DNA from 2 places in the Mesorhizobium sp. M5C.F.Ca.ET.164.01.1.1 genome. Region 1 is predicted to be linked to the other one. Evidence: predicted binding sites of a transcription regulator. Region 1 holds the regulator's gene; the other holds the start of a gene.

The links. Region 1 encodes LexA, which represses DNA repair genes until DNA is damaged. Its sites were predicted from a motif close to TGTTCNNNNTGTGTTCNG; they were not measured.
Region 2: EN807_RS04950 (metallopeptidase family protein) is a predicted target of LexA. The motif match lies at 4,416-4,433, and genes of this name have one in related genera.

What each region holds. Positions count from the first base shown of each region.
Region 1 covers NZ_SRTG01000007.1:227,397-233,931, reverse strand. Annotated here, with positions in the region: gene EN807_RS28125 (SurA N-terminal domain-containing protein) at 1-701, shown strand, start outside; gene trpD (anthranilate phosphoribosyltransferase) at 698-1,708, shown strand; gene trpC (indole-3-glycerol phosphate synthase TrpC) at 1,713-2,564, shown strand; gene moaC (cyclic pyranopterin monophosphate synthase MoaC) at 2,631-3,128, shown strand; gene glp (gephyrin-like molybdotransferase Glp) at 3,128-4,333, shown strand; gene lexA (transcriptional repressor LexA) at 4,438-5,175, shown strand; gene EN807_RS28095 (ComEC/Rec2 family competence protein) at 5,169-6,535, opposite strand, start outside.
Region 2 covers NZ_SRTG01000001.1:1,043,033-1,049,567, reverse strand. Annotated here, with positions in the region: gene EN807_RS04980 (ATP-binding protein) at 1-53, opposite strand, end outside; gene EN807_RS04975 (response regulator transcription factor) at 41-736, opposite strand; gene EN807_RS04970 (DUF4173 domain-containing protein) at 740-2,290, opposite strand; partial or broken gene EN807_RS04960 (CoA ester lyase) at 2,587-3,467, shown strand; gene EN807_RS04955 (DUF1737 domain-containing protein) at 3,493-3,699, shown strand; gene EN807_RS04950 (metallopeptidase family protein) at 3,860-4,282, opposite strand; gene EN807_RS36375 (hypothetical protein) at 4,457-5,476, shown strand; gene EN807_RS04940 (DUF6504 family protein) at 5,418-6,535, shown strand, end outside.

The DNA.
Region 1 (6,535 bases):
GCAGCACGCTCAAGCAAGCGGCCGAAAAACTGAAGCTGAAGGTCGTCACCATCGACGCGATCGATCGCACCGGCCTGAGGCCGGACGGCACCATCGTCAAGGACCTGCCGGAATCGCCGGAGCTCATCAAGGCGGTGTTCGACGCCGAACCCGGCACCGAGAATCCCGACCTCACCACCGCCGACAACGGCTTCGTGTTCTACGAGGTGGATTCGATCACGCCGGCCCGCGACCGCACGCTGGATGAAGTCCGACAGAAGGTGGTGGCCGACTGGACGGCGGCGGAAACGACCAAGCGGCTCACCGCAAAAGCGGACGAGCTCGAAAAGCGTCTCAAGGCCGGCGCCACGCTCGACGTAATCGCGAGCGAGCTCAAGCTTGAGAAGCAGACCAAGCGCGGCGTCAAGCGCGAGGCGGACGACGTCGATTTCGGCAAGGAAGGGGCGGCTGCGATGTTCGGCGAAGGCGAAGGCGGGACCGGTTTGATCCCCTCGCCCACCGGCGACGGACAGATCCTATTCAAGATCGCCGAAGTCTTCGAGCCTGCCGGAGCCGACGCCAGCTCGGTGCCGGACGACGCGCAGAAATCGTTCACCGCCGGCATGTCCGACGACCTGCTCGACCAGCTGGTGGCGCAGCTGCAGACGCAGTACGACGTTCGCATCGACCAGACCGCCGTTGCCCAAGCCCTGACCAGATGAGCGCGCTCAAGACCCATATCGCTAAGGTCGCCACCGGCAACTCCCTTTCCTTTGAGGAGGCGCGCGAGGCCTTCGACATCATCATGTCGGGCGACGCTACGCCCGGCCAGATCGGCGGCTTCCTGATGGCGCTGCGCGTGCGCGGCGAGACGGTGAGCGAGATTTCCGGCGCCGTAGCCACCATGCGCGCCAAGATGCTGCGCGTCGACGCGCCCGCTGGCGCCATCGACATCGTCGGCACCGGCGGCGACAATTCGCACAGCGTCAACATCTCGACCGCGTCCGCCTTCGTCATCGCCGCCTGCGGCGTGCCGGTGGCCAAGCACGGCAATCGCGGACTATCATCGCAGACCGGCGCCGCCGACGTGCTGACCGCGCTCGGCGTCAAGATCGATATCCCGCCGGAAACGATCGGCCGCTGTATCCACGACACAGGCGTCGGCTTCATGTTCGCGCCGGCGCATCATCCGGCGATGAAGCATGTCGGCCCGATCCGCGTCGAGCTCGGCACCCGCACCATCTTCAACCTGCTTGGCCCGCTCTCCAATCCGGCCAGTGTGAGCCGGCAGATGGTCGGCGTCTTCTTGCCGGAATGGATCATGCCGGTGGCCGAGACGCTGAAGGCACTGGGCGCCGACCACGCCTGGGTCGCCCATGGCGACGGCTATGACGAGATCACCACCACCGGTGAGACCCAAGTGGCCGAACTGGTCGGCGGCGAGATCCGCAGCTTTACACTGACCCCGGAAGCGGTCGGGCTGAAGCGGCACACCAAGGACGAGTTGCGCGGCGGCGACGCCGCCTACAACGCCCAGGCGCTGCGCGATATGCTGGACGGCGCTGCCGGCGCCTTTCGTGATACGGTGCTGATGAACGCCGGCGCCGGACTGGTGGTGGCGGGCAAGGCGACGACGCTTGCCGACGGCATGGCGACGGCAGCGCAAGCCATCGACAGCGGCCGGTCGCTGAAAGTGCTCGACCGGCTGGTCGAGATTTCGAACGGATAGAGCCGTGTCTGATATCCTGCGCAAGATCGAAGCCTACAAGCGCGACGAGATCGCCGCGGCGAAGGCGCGCGTGCCGCTTGCCGAGATCAAGGCGCGGGCGAAGGACACCGATGCAGCGCGCGGCTTTCTCTCGGCTCTTGAAGCCAAGCGCAAATCCGGCAGCTTCGCGCTGATCGCCGAGATCAAGAAGGCGAGCCCGTCCAAGGGCCTTATCCGCGCCGATTTCGATCCGCCGGCACTGGCCAGGGCCTATGCAAAAGGTGGCGCCGCCTGCCTTTCGGTGCTGACCGACGCGCCGTCTTTCCAGGGTGCGCCTGAATTCCTCACCGATGCGCGCAACGCCGTGACATTGCCCGCCTTGCGCAAGGATTTTCTGTTCGAGCCTTATCAGGTGTTCGAAGCCCGCGCGTGGGGCGCTGATGCCATCCTGATCATCATGGCGAGCGTCGATGACGCCGTGGCCAGCGAACTCGAAACGACGGCGTTCGAACTCGGCATGGACGCGCTGGTCGAAGTGCATGACGAGGCCGAGACGGAACGCGCGCTGAAACTGTCATCGCGGCTGATCGGCATCAACAACCGCAATCTCCGGACGTTCGAAACCAGCATCGAGACCTCGGAGCGGCTCGCGAAGATGGTGCCGGCAGACCGCCTGCTGGTCAGCGAGAGCGGTATTTTCTCGCACGAAGACTGCCGCAGGCTGGAAAAAAGCGGCATTGTTACCTTCCTCGTCGGCGAAAGCCTGATGCGGCAACAGGACGTGGCCACTGCGACCCACCTGCTTTTGACGGGCAAGGCGCCGGCTCATGCATCGGCCCGAAGATCGGATTCGATTTTTGGAGAGCACGATGCGTAGATTTAGAGGGTTAGAGCGTACTTTGTGCGTCCAAACGGACGCACGTCGCTCTAAGGCTGACTGACGATGACGGCCGCCCTCACCCATCTTGCCGCACAGGGTGAAGCCAACATGGTCGATGTCGGCGACAAGGCTGAGACGACGCGCACGGCGATCGCCCAGGGTCTTGTCTCGATGCTGCCGGAGACGCTGAAAATGATTCTCGACGGCGATGCCAAGAAGGGCGACGTGCTGGGCACGGCGCGCATCGCCGGCATCATGGCGGCCAAGAGGACGCATGAGCTGATCCCGCTCTGCCATCCGCTGCTGTTGACCAAGGTATCCGTTGACATCGAACCGGACGCGACGCTGCCAGGCCTGAAGGTCACGGCGCTAGCCCGCGTCACAGGTAAGACCGGCGTCGAGATGGAAGCGCTGACCGCCGTCTCGGTCGCCTGCCTGACCATCTATGACATGGCCAAGGCGGTCGACCGCGCCATGGTGATCTCGGGCATTAGGCTGGTGGAAAAGACCGGCGGCAAATCCGGCGACTACAAGGCGGACGCCAAGGGGGCAGGCCAATAATGGCACTGCTTCCGGTCGCCGAGGCGCTCGAGCGCCTGCTTGAGGATGCTGCGCCCTTGCAAGCTGAATGCGTCGCCCTTATGGACGCCGCCGACCGCGTGCTGGCGGAGCCGCTTCTGGCGCTCCGCACCCAGCCGCCGTTCGACGCGTCCGCCATGGACGGCTACGCCGTGCGGGCCGAGGACGTCGCGTTCGTGCCCGCAAGACTTTCGGTGATCGGCATGGCGCCAGCCGGACGCGGCTTTGCCGGAACAGTCGGCCCGGCGCAGGCCGTGCGCATCTTCACCGGCGCGCCGCTTCCTGCAGGCGCCGACACCATCGTCATCCAGGAGAATGCCAGGGATCTCGGCGGCGGCAGCGTCGAAGTGACCGCGTCGACGGTCGAAGGCCGCAACATCCGCCGCCTCGGGCTCGATTTCTCGAAGGGCGACGTTCTGCTGGAGAAAGGCCGCCCGCTTGATCCGGCGGCATTGTCGCTGGCGGCGTCGGCCAACCACCCGCAGGTCAGCGTGGTGAAACGGCCGCTGGTCGCCATCATCGCCACCGGCGACGAATTGCTGCCGCCGGGCAGCAACCTTGGCCCCGACCAGATCATCTCGTCCAATGCCTATGGCGTCGCCGCCGCGGCCCGCTCGGTCGGCGCCAGCGCGCTCGATCTCGGCATCGCCCCCGACCGCAAGGAGGCGATCGCCACGCTGGTGAAACAAGCGGTCGACGCAGGCGCCGACGTCATCGTCACGCTGGGCGGCGCCTCGGTCGGCGACCATGACCTGGTCCATGACGTGCTGACCGGTGAAGGCATGACGCTCGATTTCTGGAAAATCGCCATGCGGCCCGGCAAGCCGCTGATGTTCGGGCGGATGGGCGACATCCGCTGCATCGGCCTGCCTGGCAATCCGGTGGCGAGCCTGGTCTGCACGCAGCTCTTTCTGAAGCCGCTGCTTGCGCGGCTCGGCGGCCGCGCCTTCCGGCAGGACATGCGTCAGGCGCGGCTCGGCGCCGCCATGTCGGCCAACGATCTCAGGCAGGACTATGTACGCGCGGTGGTGAAGGAAGAAGCCGGCACGCCACTGGCAACCCCGTTCGGCATCCAGGATTCCTCGATGCTCAAAATGCTGGCCGACGCCAACGGGCTGATCGTGCGCGAGCCATTCGCTCCCCCAGCCGCGACGGGAGCCGCGTGCAGCGTGCTGATGCTACGCTGAACAAAACGTCAACACATTCATTAAACTTTAAACGGTTGCGGAACACAACTGGAACAGATAGTGTTTGTTCTGGGTTTGTTTTTCTGATTCTGTTGGGGGTTGCGATGCTGACACGCAAACAACATGAACTGCTGATGTTCATCCACGAGCGGCTGAAGGAAAGCGGCATTCCGCCCTCGTTCGACGAGATGAAGGAAGCGCTCGACCTCGCCTCCAAGTCGGGGATCCATCGGCTGATCACGGCGCTGGAGGAGCGCGGTTTCATTCGCCGCCTGCCTAACCGGGCCCGCGCGCTGGAGGTGCTGCGCCTGCCTGATTCGATCGCGCCCGGCCTCAATGCGGCGCGCAAATTCTCGCCAAGCGTCATTCAGGGCAGCCTTGGGCAGGGCAGCCTCGGACGACAGATCAAACCGGCGCCTTCGCGCCTGCCCGCGGCCGGCAATGACGACGACGTCGTTGCCACCATCTCCATACCGGTGATGGGCCGCATCGCTGCCGGTGTGCCGATCGACGCCATCCAGCACCAGACGCATTCGATCTCGGTACCACCGGACATGATCACCGGCGGCACGCACTACGCACTGGAGGTCAAGGGTGATTCGATGATCGAGGCCGGCATTTTCGACGGCGACACGGTCATCATCCGCAACGCCGACACCGCCCAGCCTGGCGAGATCATCGTCGCCTTGGTCGACGAGGAGGAAGCGACGCTGAAGCGGTTCCGCCGCAAGGGCGCCTCGATCGCACTGGAAGCCGCCAATCCGGCCTATGAGACGCGCATCTTCGGGCCGGACCGGGTCAAGGTGCAAGGCAAGCTCGTCGGACTGATCCGGCGTTACTGAGCGGCAGGCTTGTTGGGTTTCTCGGCCCTGCGGTATGGCGGCAAGCCCCTCGCCTCGCGCGAAAATCTCCGCTGCTCGTGCCAAGGCCTATATGGCTGTCTGACGGCAAAACGGATTTCTGCGCGCGTCGTCGCTGATAGCGGATCGAAGAAGACAGCGGCACTGCCCATGCGAGCGAGCTGCCGTTTGGTAACGACGAGAACCAGCGGATTGCGGCAGGGATCATAATAGGCTGTGGCATCGTCGATGACGATCAAATCCGCAAACGCACAGGCTGGCCGTGCGGTTTTGCGGTCGTCGGCGAGTGCGATGATCGCGCCGGACGGGTGCCGGGCGAGGCACAGGCCGGCAGTGCAGTAGAAGGGCGCTCCCGGCGGCAGGTCGGCCGGGTCGGCGATGTCGAACCGCACGTCTCCTTTTTCGAATGTCTCTGGCTCGACAATGGTCGCTGAAACCAGCGCATGTTTCCAGTTGTCGGTGGTGAATTCGTTCGAACGAACCCGGTTGACGGCAAGTTCGCCGCCGCCGATCGGCAGCGCCACCAGATGCGCATCTTCCGAAATCAGCACATCGGGGGTGCGCGTGTCGGAAATCGTCAGCAGGCCGGCGAGCGCAAAGGGAAGTGCCGCAAGCCGCAACCATGTCGTCGCCATCGTGGCGATGACCAGGGCGACCGTCACCAGCAGAACCGACTGCAACGAGATCAGCCCGACTGCATCGACCGGCGACCGCTCGGAAATCCATCCCGATATTGCGATCATGGCCGTCAGTCCCTTGCCCATCATGTAGAGGAAAGGTCCGTCGAAGCCGAAAGGCATTGCCAGAGCGCTGAGGACGGCCAGGAACATGACGACCGTGACGATTGGCATGACCGCCAGATTGGCGAACAGGCTAAGCGGCGATACGCGCTGGAAGTGCCAGATGGCGAAGAGCGCGGTGGCGCTGCCGGCAATGATGGAGGTCATTGCGATGGTACCTGTCCCAGCGGCGAGTTTTCGCGTGACGAAAGCGACCGGCGACCGTCGCTGTGGCGGCGCCGTGGCCCTGTCGGTACGATAGTCGGACCAGCCGGCATAGGCGCCCACGAGAGCAGCAGTCGCGGCGAAGGACATCTGGAAGCTTGGGCCGACCACCTCGTGCGGCGAAACGACGATGACGGCGATGGCAGAAATCGTCAGATTGCGCATGGTAAGTGCCGCTCGGTCGAACAGCACGGCGACAAGCATTACCGCCAGCATGATGAAGCTGCGTTCAGCCGCGACCACGATACCGGAAAAAATGAGATAGGCAGCGATGGAAAGGAGTGCGGCAGCAGCCGCATATTTTTTGACCGGCCGGCGTGACGAAAAATCGGGAAACA
Region 2 (6,535 bases), on a different contig from region 1:
AGGCGGGGCCGCCATTTGCTGCCAATCCATTTTTGGGTGCTCACGCGCCGCACCGGCCCAGCCGGAAGCCGACGCCGTGCACGGTCTCGATTGCGTCCGTGCAGCCGGCCGCCGCCAGCTTGGCGCGGATGTTGCGGATATGGCTGTCGACAGTGCGGTCGGCGACATGGATGTTGGCGGCATAGGCATTGGCCATCACCATGTCGCGGCCGAGCACATGTGCTGGGCGCGCCAGAAACCCTTTCAGGATCGCGAATTCGATCGAGGTCAGTACAAGCGGCCTGCCGTCGAAGCTGGCCGCGTGGCTGGCCGGCAGCAAAGCCAGTCTGCCGTGCGAGAATTGCCGGTCGTCGGTCTGTTCCGCCTTTGCCGGGCGGGCGCGCCGCAGGATGACATTGACGCGGGCGACCAGTTCGCGCGGGCTGAAAGGTTTGGTGACATAGTCGTCGCCACCCATTTCGAGCCCGAGGATGCGGTCGATTTCTTCATCACGCGCGGACAGGAACAGCACCGGCACATCCGATGTGTGCCGCAGCCGCCGGCAGACCTCCAGCCCATCCATCTCCGGCATGCCGATGTCGAGCACGACAAGATCGGGCGCGCGGCGCTCGATCGCCTGCAAGGCGGCTGCGCCGTCTGATACTGCAACCGTCTTCATCCCCGCCTTTTCGAGCGCAAAGCAGATGATTTCGCGGATATGCGGATCATCGTCGGCGACCAGGATGTGATGCGGCATGGATCAGCGGCCCGGCACGAAGGGTTCGGAGCCCTGAGGAACCACGAACGGGATATATGTGTCGAGAGTGCGAAGGAGCCGCCAGTCGCGAAAGCTCCAGGCGCGCCAGTTTTCTTGGCCGGCGCGGTAGCGGATCTCGTCCTGCCCAAGCAAACGGACGAGTTCGCGGTGGGAGGGAATGCTGGCCGCACTCGTCCTGCCCTGATGCTCGAGGAAGCGATCAAGCGCCGGCCAGGCGCTGGGACCGAGCGAACGCAGGTACCAGAAGTCGAGCTTAGTGCCTCGGCCGGTCATTTCAAAGGAGTGCTCGACATTGTAGTTGGCGATCAGCGCCGCGAAGTTGATGAAGGAGCAGGCATAGAGCGTCACCGAAAGCGTCAGAAGATTGGCGGAAAGCAGCCATTCATTGGATTTTTCGAGCGCGATGCGGGCGATGATCAGAGCAAGGCCCGCCGCCACCAGCCCCATCCAGACGAAGGCGGCGACGCGCCAGTAGGTCAGCGCATAGACGCCGATATAGAGGTCGAGCCGCAGGATCGACGAGATGACCAGAATGATGTTCTGCGCCACCCAGACATAGACCAGCCGACGGATGAGCGGATCGCCGGAGGTAGCACTTCCCGGCCGCAACGCCGCCAGGACGAAACCGGCGGCGAGCAGCGCCGTGACGATCAGGGGATAGGCGCCGCGATGCGCGTAGGCGGCATAGGTCAGCCCGTCGGGCAGCGCGATGCCGCCCCACAGATAGGTGGCGTCGAGTGCGGTCTGCACCGCGAACAGGATGTTGAAGACGACCAAGGCGCGAAGAATGGCGGCCTTGCCGAAGACGATGTCCTCGATCGCCTTGGCGGATTTTGTCGTCGTCACCCCGAGGGGGATAGGCAACTCGAGATGTGCAATGCGGCGGAAAAAGCGCGGCAGGCGCGGGCGCAGAAAGACCCAGACGCCGGCAAGCACGACCAGCCAGAACGCCAGCCGCGGCAGCTGGATGAGGTCGAGCAGTGCGTGGAGATCGATCAGCGACAGCCAGTATTCAATAACCGGATTGGCGGCGCCGAACAGCGCGAGAAACACTGCGCCCAGGGTCAGCGGCATTATCCAGACGCCGATCGCCGCAAGGCGGATAGGCCGCTGGCCAAGCCGCCACGCCGCCTTGCGCCAGCGGAAGAAATCGTGGACGAACCGGAATGGTGCCGCGAGCAGGAAGAGCGCGACCTGGCCGGCAATGCGGGCAAGCCCACGCCGCAGCCGGCCGACCAGCCAAAGCGCGAAGACGACCATCGCCGCCGGCCCGATCGCGGCGGACAGCGCACTGACATTTTCAATGAGCGGCAGCAGCCCGACAAGCAGGGCGGCGAGTCCGAGCCACAGGCCGCGGGCGCGGAGCGCCGAGGGATGGATGGCCGTGACTGCGGCGGCAAGCGTAGTGCCGAACAGGAAAAGCGTGATGCCGACGGGCTGCCCGTAGAAGAAGAAATCGGCCAGCGCGGCAAGCAGGACCGCAACGCCGAATCGCGCGCAATAGCTCGGAGCGGCCTTAAGCAACGATGTCACGATCGGATTTCTCAGCGGCTTTGATCCGACCGGCATACCGGGGCGGAGATTTGCGGATGAAGGGGAGTAGGGTCGCCGAACGGTGCGTCCGGAGTGGATCGACAAGCCACCAGCCCTCATTGCGGAGCCGGTAAGGCAGGGACCAACGGGGTTTTTCTCGCTCTTGCATACTGCCTTTTCGCCGGCCGAAATGCAGGCGGCAGGGCGGGTCCGAGGAGATTTTCGGGAGTTTTATGCAGTTTTCGTGCAGGCGAAGACCGCTTGCCTCGACCGGCCGCAGACGGCATAGATCGGACATGACGACCGAAACCTACCGCCCGCGCCGCTCAGTGCTCTACGTCCCTGCCTCGAACGACAAGGCGCTGGCCAAGATCTCACCGCTGGCCTGCGACGCCGTCATCATCGATCTCGAAGATGCGGTAGCCCCGGCCGATAAGGTTTCTGCGCGCGAAAAACTGGCCGGCATCTTCGCCAATCGCCCCGGCCGGCGCTGCGAGATGGTCGTGCGCATCAACCCGCTCTCCGGCAAATGGGGCGCCGACGATTTGCTGTCCGCGTTACGCTGCGAGCCCGACGCCATCCTGCTGCCCAAGGTCGACACGCCGCGCGACGTCCTTGAGGCCGGCGACGTCCTCGACGACAATTTCGCACCCGACGCGGTGAAACTATGGGCGATGATCGAAACGCCCAAGGCTCTGCTCAACATCGGACCGATTGCCGAGCTTGGCCGGGATCCGGCCTCGCGGCTGGTCTGTTTCGTTGCCGGAACGAACGACCTGGTCAAGGACACCGGCATTCGCGCCACGCCCGACCGGCGCTATCTCACACCGTGGCTGATGCAGATGGTGCTCGCCGCGCGCGCCGGTGGCCTCGACCTACTCGAGGGGTCTTCAATGATTTTCGCGATCTGGACGCGTTTGCGCGCGAATGCACGGAAGCCGCCGCCATGGGGTTTGACGGCAAGTCGCTGATCCACCCGGCCCAGATCGATGCCGCGAACCGGGCCTTCGCGCCATCTGCCGAAGCCGTGGCCGAGGCGCGCTTGGTGAAAGCTGCCTTCGCGCTTGCCGAAAATGCCGGCAAGGGCGTCATCGCACTGAATGGAAAAATGGTCGAGCGGCTGCATCTGGCGCAGGCCGAAAAACTGCTGGCGAAGGCGGCCGCCATCGGGGCATGATTGGCAACCCACCACAGGAATGAAAATGAAACTCTACCGCTTTCTGTCCGCTCCGGACGATTCCAGCTTCTGCCACAAGGTGACAGCGGCGCTGAACAAGGGCTGGCACCTGTTCGGCTCGCCGACCTATTCCTACGACAAACAGACCAAGAGCATGCGCTGCGGCCAGGCCGTGGTGAAGGATGTCGAGGGCCAGGAATACGGGCCCAGCACCAAGCTCAGCGATTGGTAGAGTTTGCAAAGCTCCGACGAGGGTGTGTTGAGATTCAGGTCAGGCCGCGCCGAGAATGGTGGTTTCCGAGAACCGGAGCGGAGCGTACTTTGGTACGTGAGCACCGGAAGCGCAGGGAACTGCCGTTCGCAGGCCGGCATCACCTGAATATCGGCACAGCCTACTCCGCTGCCTCTTCGATCCGCTCCATATCGTCGTCCGACAGGCCGAAATGGTGGCCGATCTCGTGGATCAGCACATGAGTGACGATATCGCCAAGCGTCTCCTCGTTCTCGGCCCAGTAGTCGAGGATGGCGCGGCGGTAGAGCGTGACGCGGTTCGGCCCCTCGCCGGTCTGCGGATTCCAGCGCTCGGCGATGCCGCGCCCCTCAAACAGGCCGAGCAGGTCGAAAGGCGTTTCCAGCGACAGATCGTCCATGATCTCGTCGGTCGGAAATTCGGCGATCTGGATGATAATCTCGCCGGTCAGCTTGCGAAATTCCTCCGGCAGATGGGCGTAAGCCTCTAAGGCCAGGAACTCCATTTCCTCCATCGACGGCGAAAGCTCGTCGTGCCAGGTACGGGTCTTGTAGATGCGGGCCATGCTTTGTCCTTCTGATCCCGGCATATAGGCTTTCGAGCCGGACTCGGCAAATGGCCGGTTTGCCGTCCCGACGCGGGCAGGAATAAATTCCCCATGACTCCGCTTGACTCTTCGGGCGCCCTCTGGAATCCTAGAGAACATAACAGGAACAATTGTGAGTGGAAGCTGACCGTCATGGCGACAAGCGCCGTGGCGCGGGAGACTGTTTTTGCCCTGCGCCGACAGATCGCGAAGATCGAGGGAACGCTGCCCGAGCGTCTGGAGGCGCCGGCCGGCGCAGCTCCCGTTGATGCGGATGTCACGCCCCGGGATCTAACAATCGTCCGCCGCGGCCTCGCCGTGGCGCCGCCCGATGCGTTTCTGCGCACCGGCGCCGAGGGTCTCGATACTGCGCTCAGCGGCGGCCTGCCGAAGGCGGCGCTGAGCGAGATCCATGGCGCCGCGACACGTGATGCCGGGGTCGTCGCCGGTTTCGCCCTGTCGCTTGTCAGCCTGATCCTCAAACAGGAGCCGCCGCGACTGCCGGTCCTGTGGATCGGCACCGCGGAGGTCTTCCGCGAGGCCGGCTTCCCCTATGCCAGAGGGCTTCATGGCCTTTTCGGCATCGAGCCGGAGCAATTGCTGTTTTCCGAGGCGCCAAGGCTCCTCGATGGGCTGTGGGTCGCCGAGGAAGCCGCCCGGATGACGGCGCTCGCCGCCGTCATCCTCGAAATCCGCGGCAGCCCGCAGCGGCTGGACCTCACCGCGACGCGGCGGCTGCACGCCCGGGCACAGAGCGCCGGCCGGCCGGTGTTCCTGCTGCGCCAGGCCGGCGAGGCCGAACCGACGGCGGCATCCGTCCGCCTCGTCCTGTCGGCTGCGCCGTCGGCACCACGCCAGACGTTCGCCGGGCCGCTCGCCGGCTCGATCGGCCGCCCCGCCTTCACCGTCAGCATCGGCAAGAGCCGCACGGGCTTGCCGGGACAATTCACACTGGAGTGGAACCCCGATGAACGCAATTTCGAGGAAAGAAGGGCCGGGGAAGAACGGGCAGCGAATCCTGTCCCTGTGGTTTCCGCACCTCGCCGCGGAAAGGATCCTGCGGCAGCGTCTGGGGCGGTCCTGGCGTTCGCGGCCGTCGGATCACCTGCCCCTGGTGATCAGCCATCGCCAGGGGAACGCGCAGCGCATCGCCGCCCTCGACGAGCGGGCTGAGGCGCTTCATCTGAAGCGCGGCATGGGCATAGCCGACGCGCGCACCATGCACCCATCGATCGACGTAGTGGAAGCCGATCCCGAGGCCGACCGCCGCCTGCTCGAAAGCCTCGCCGACTGGTGCGACCGCTACACTCCGCTGGTGGCGATCGACGCAGCCGACGGCCTGTTTCTCGACGTCACCGGCTGCACCCACCTTTTCGGCGGCGAACGGGCGATGCTGGACGACATTCTGTCGCGCTTTTTCCATCAGGGTTTCGATGTCCGCGCCGGCCTTGCCGCCACACCTGGTGCTGCTTGGGCGGCAGCGCGGTTTGCCAATGACCGCATCGTCCCCGGTGGCGAGGAGGAAGCGCTCCTCGCACCCTTGCCGCTGGCGGCGCTGCGCATCGAGCCTGATATCCGCGCCAGCCTGGAAAGCGTCGGCCTGCGCACGGCGGGCGCCGTCATGGCAGCACCGCGCGCGCCGCTCGCCCGCCGCTTCGGCACATCGCTGCTTCTGCGCCTCGACCAGGCGCTCGGCCGCCTCGACGAGGCGGTGTCGCCGCGCCTGCCGGTCGCGCCGCTTTCGGTCGAACGCCATCTCGCAGAACCCATCATGCTGACCGACGAAATAGAGCGGCTGGTGAAAATGCTGGCGACGACGCTGAAGGTGGACCTCGAGCGCCGCGGCGAGGGCGCACGAAGGCTGGCGCTGCTGCTTTTCCGCGTCGACGGCGCCGTCAGCCGCATCACCGTCGGCACCTCGCGGCCCTTGCGCGAGCCGTTGCTGATCCAGAAATTGTTTCACGAAAGGCTTGCCGCGCTCGAACAGGACATCGATGCCGGCTATGGCTTCGATCTCGTGCGCCTCTCGGTCCTGTCGGCCGCGGCCTTCGACATGCAGCAGGCGGATCTCGCTGGCGAAACGCACGATGACGGCGCCGACATCGCCCTTTTCGCCGACCGCATCCGCGCCCGGCTCGGCGAAAGCGCGGTTTTGAAACCGGTTGCCGTCGAGAGTCATCTGCCGGAGCGCGCCGTCGCCACGCTTCCCTATGCGGAGGCGCCGCAAAGGGT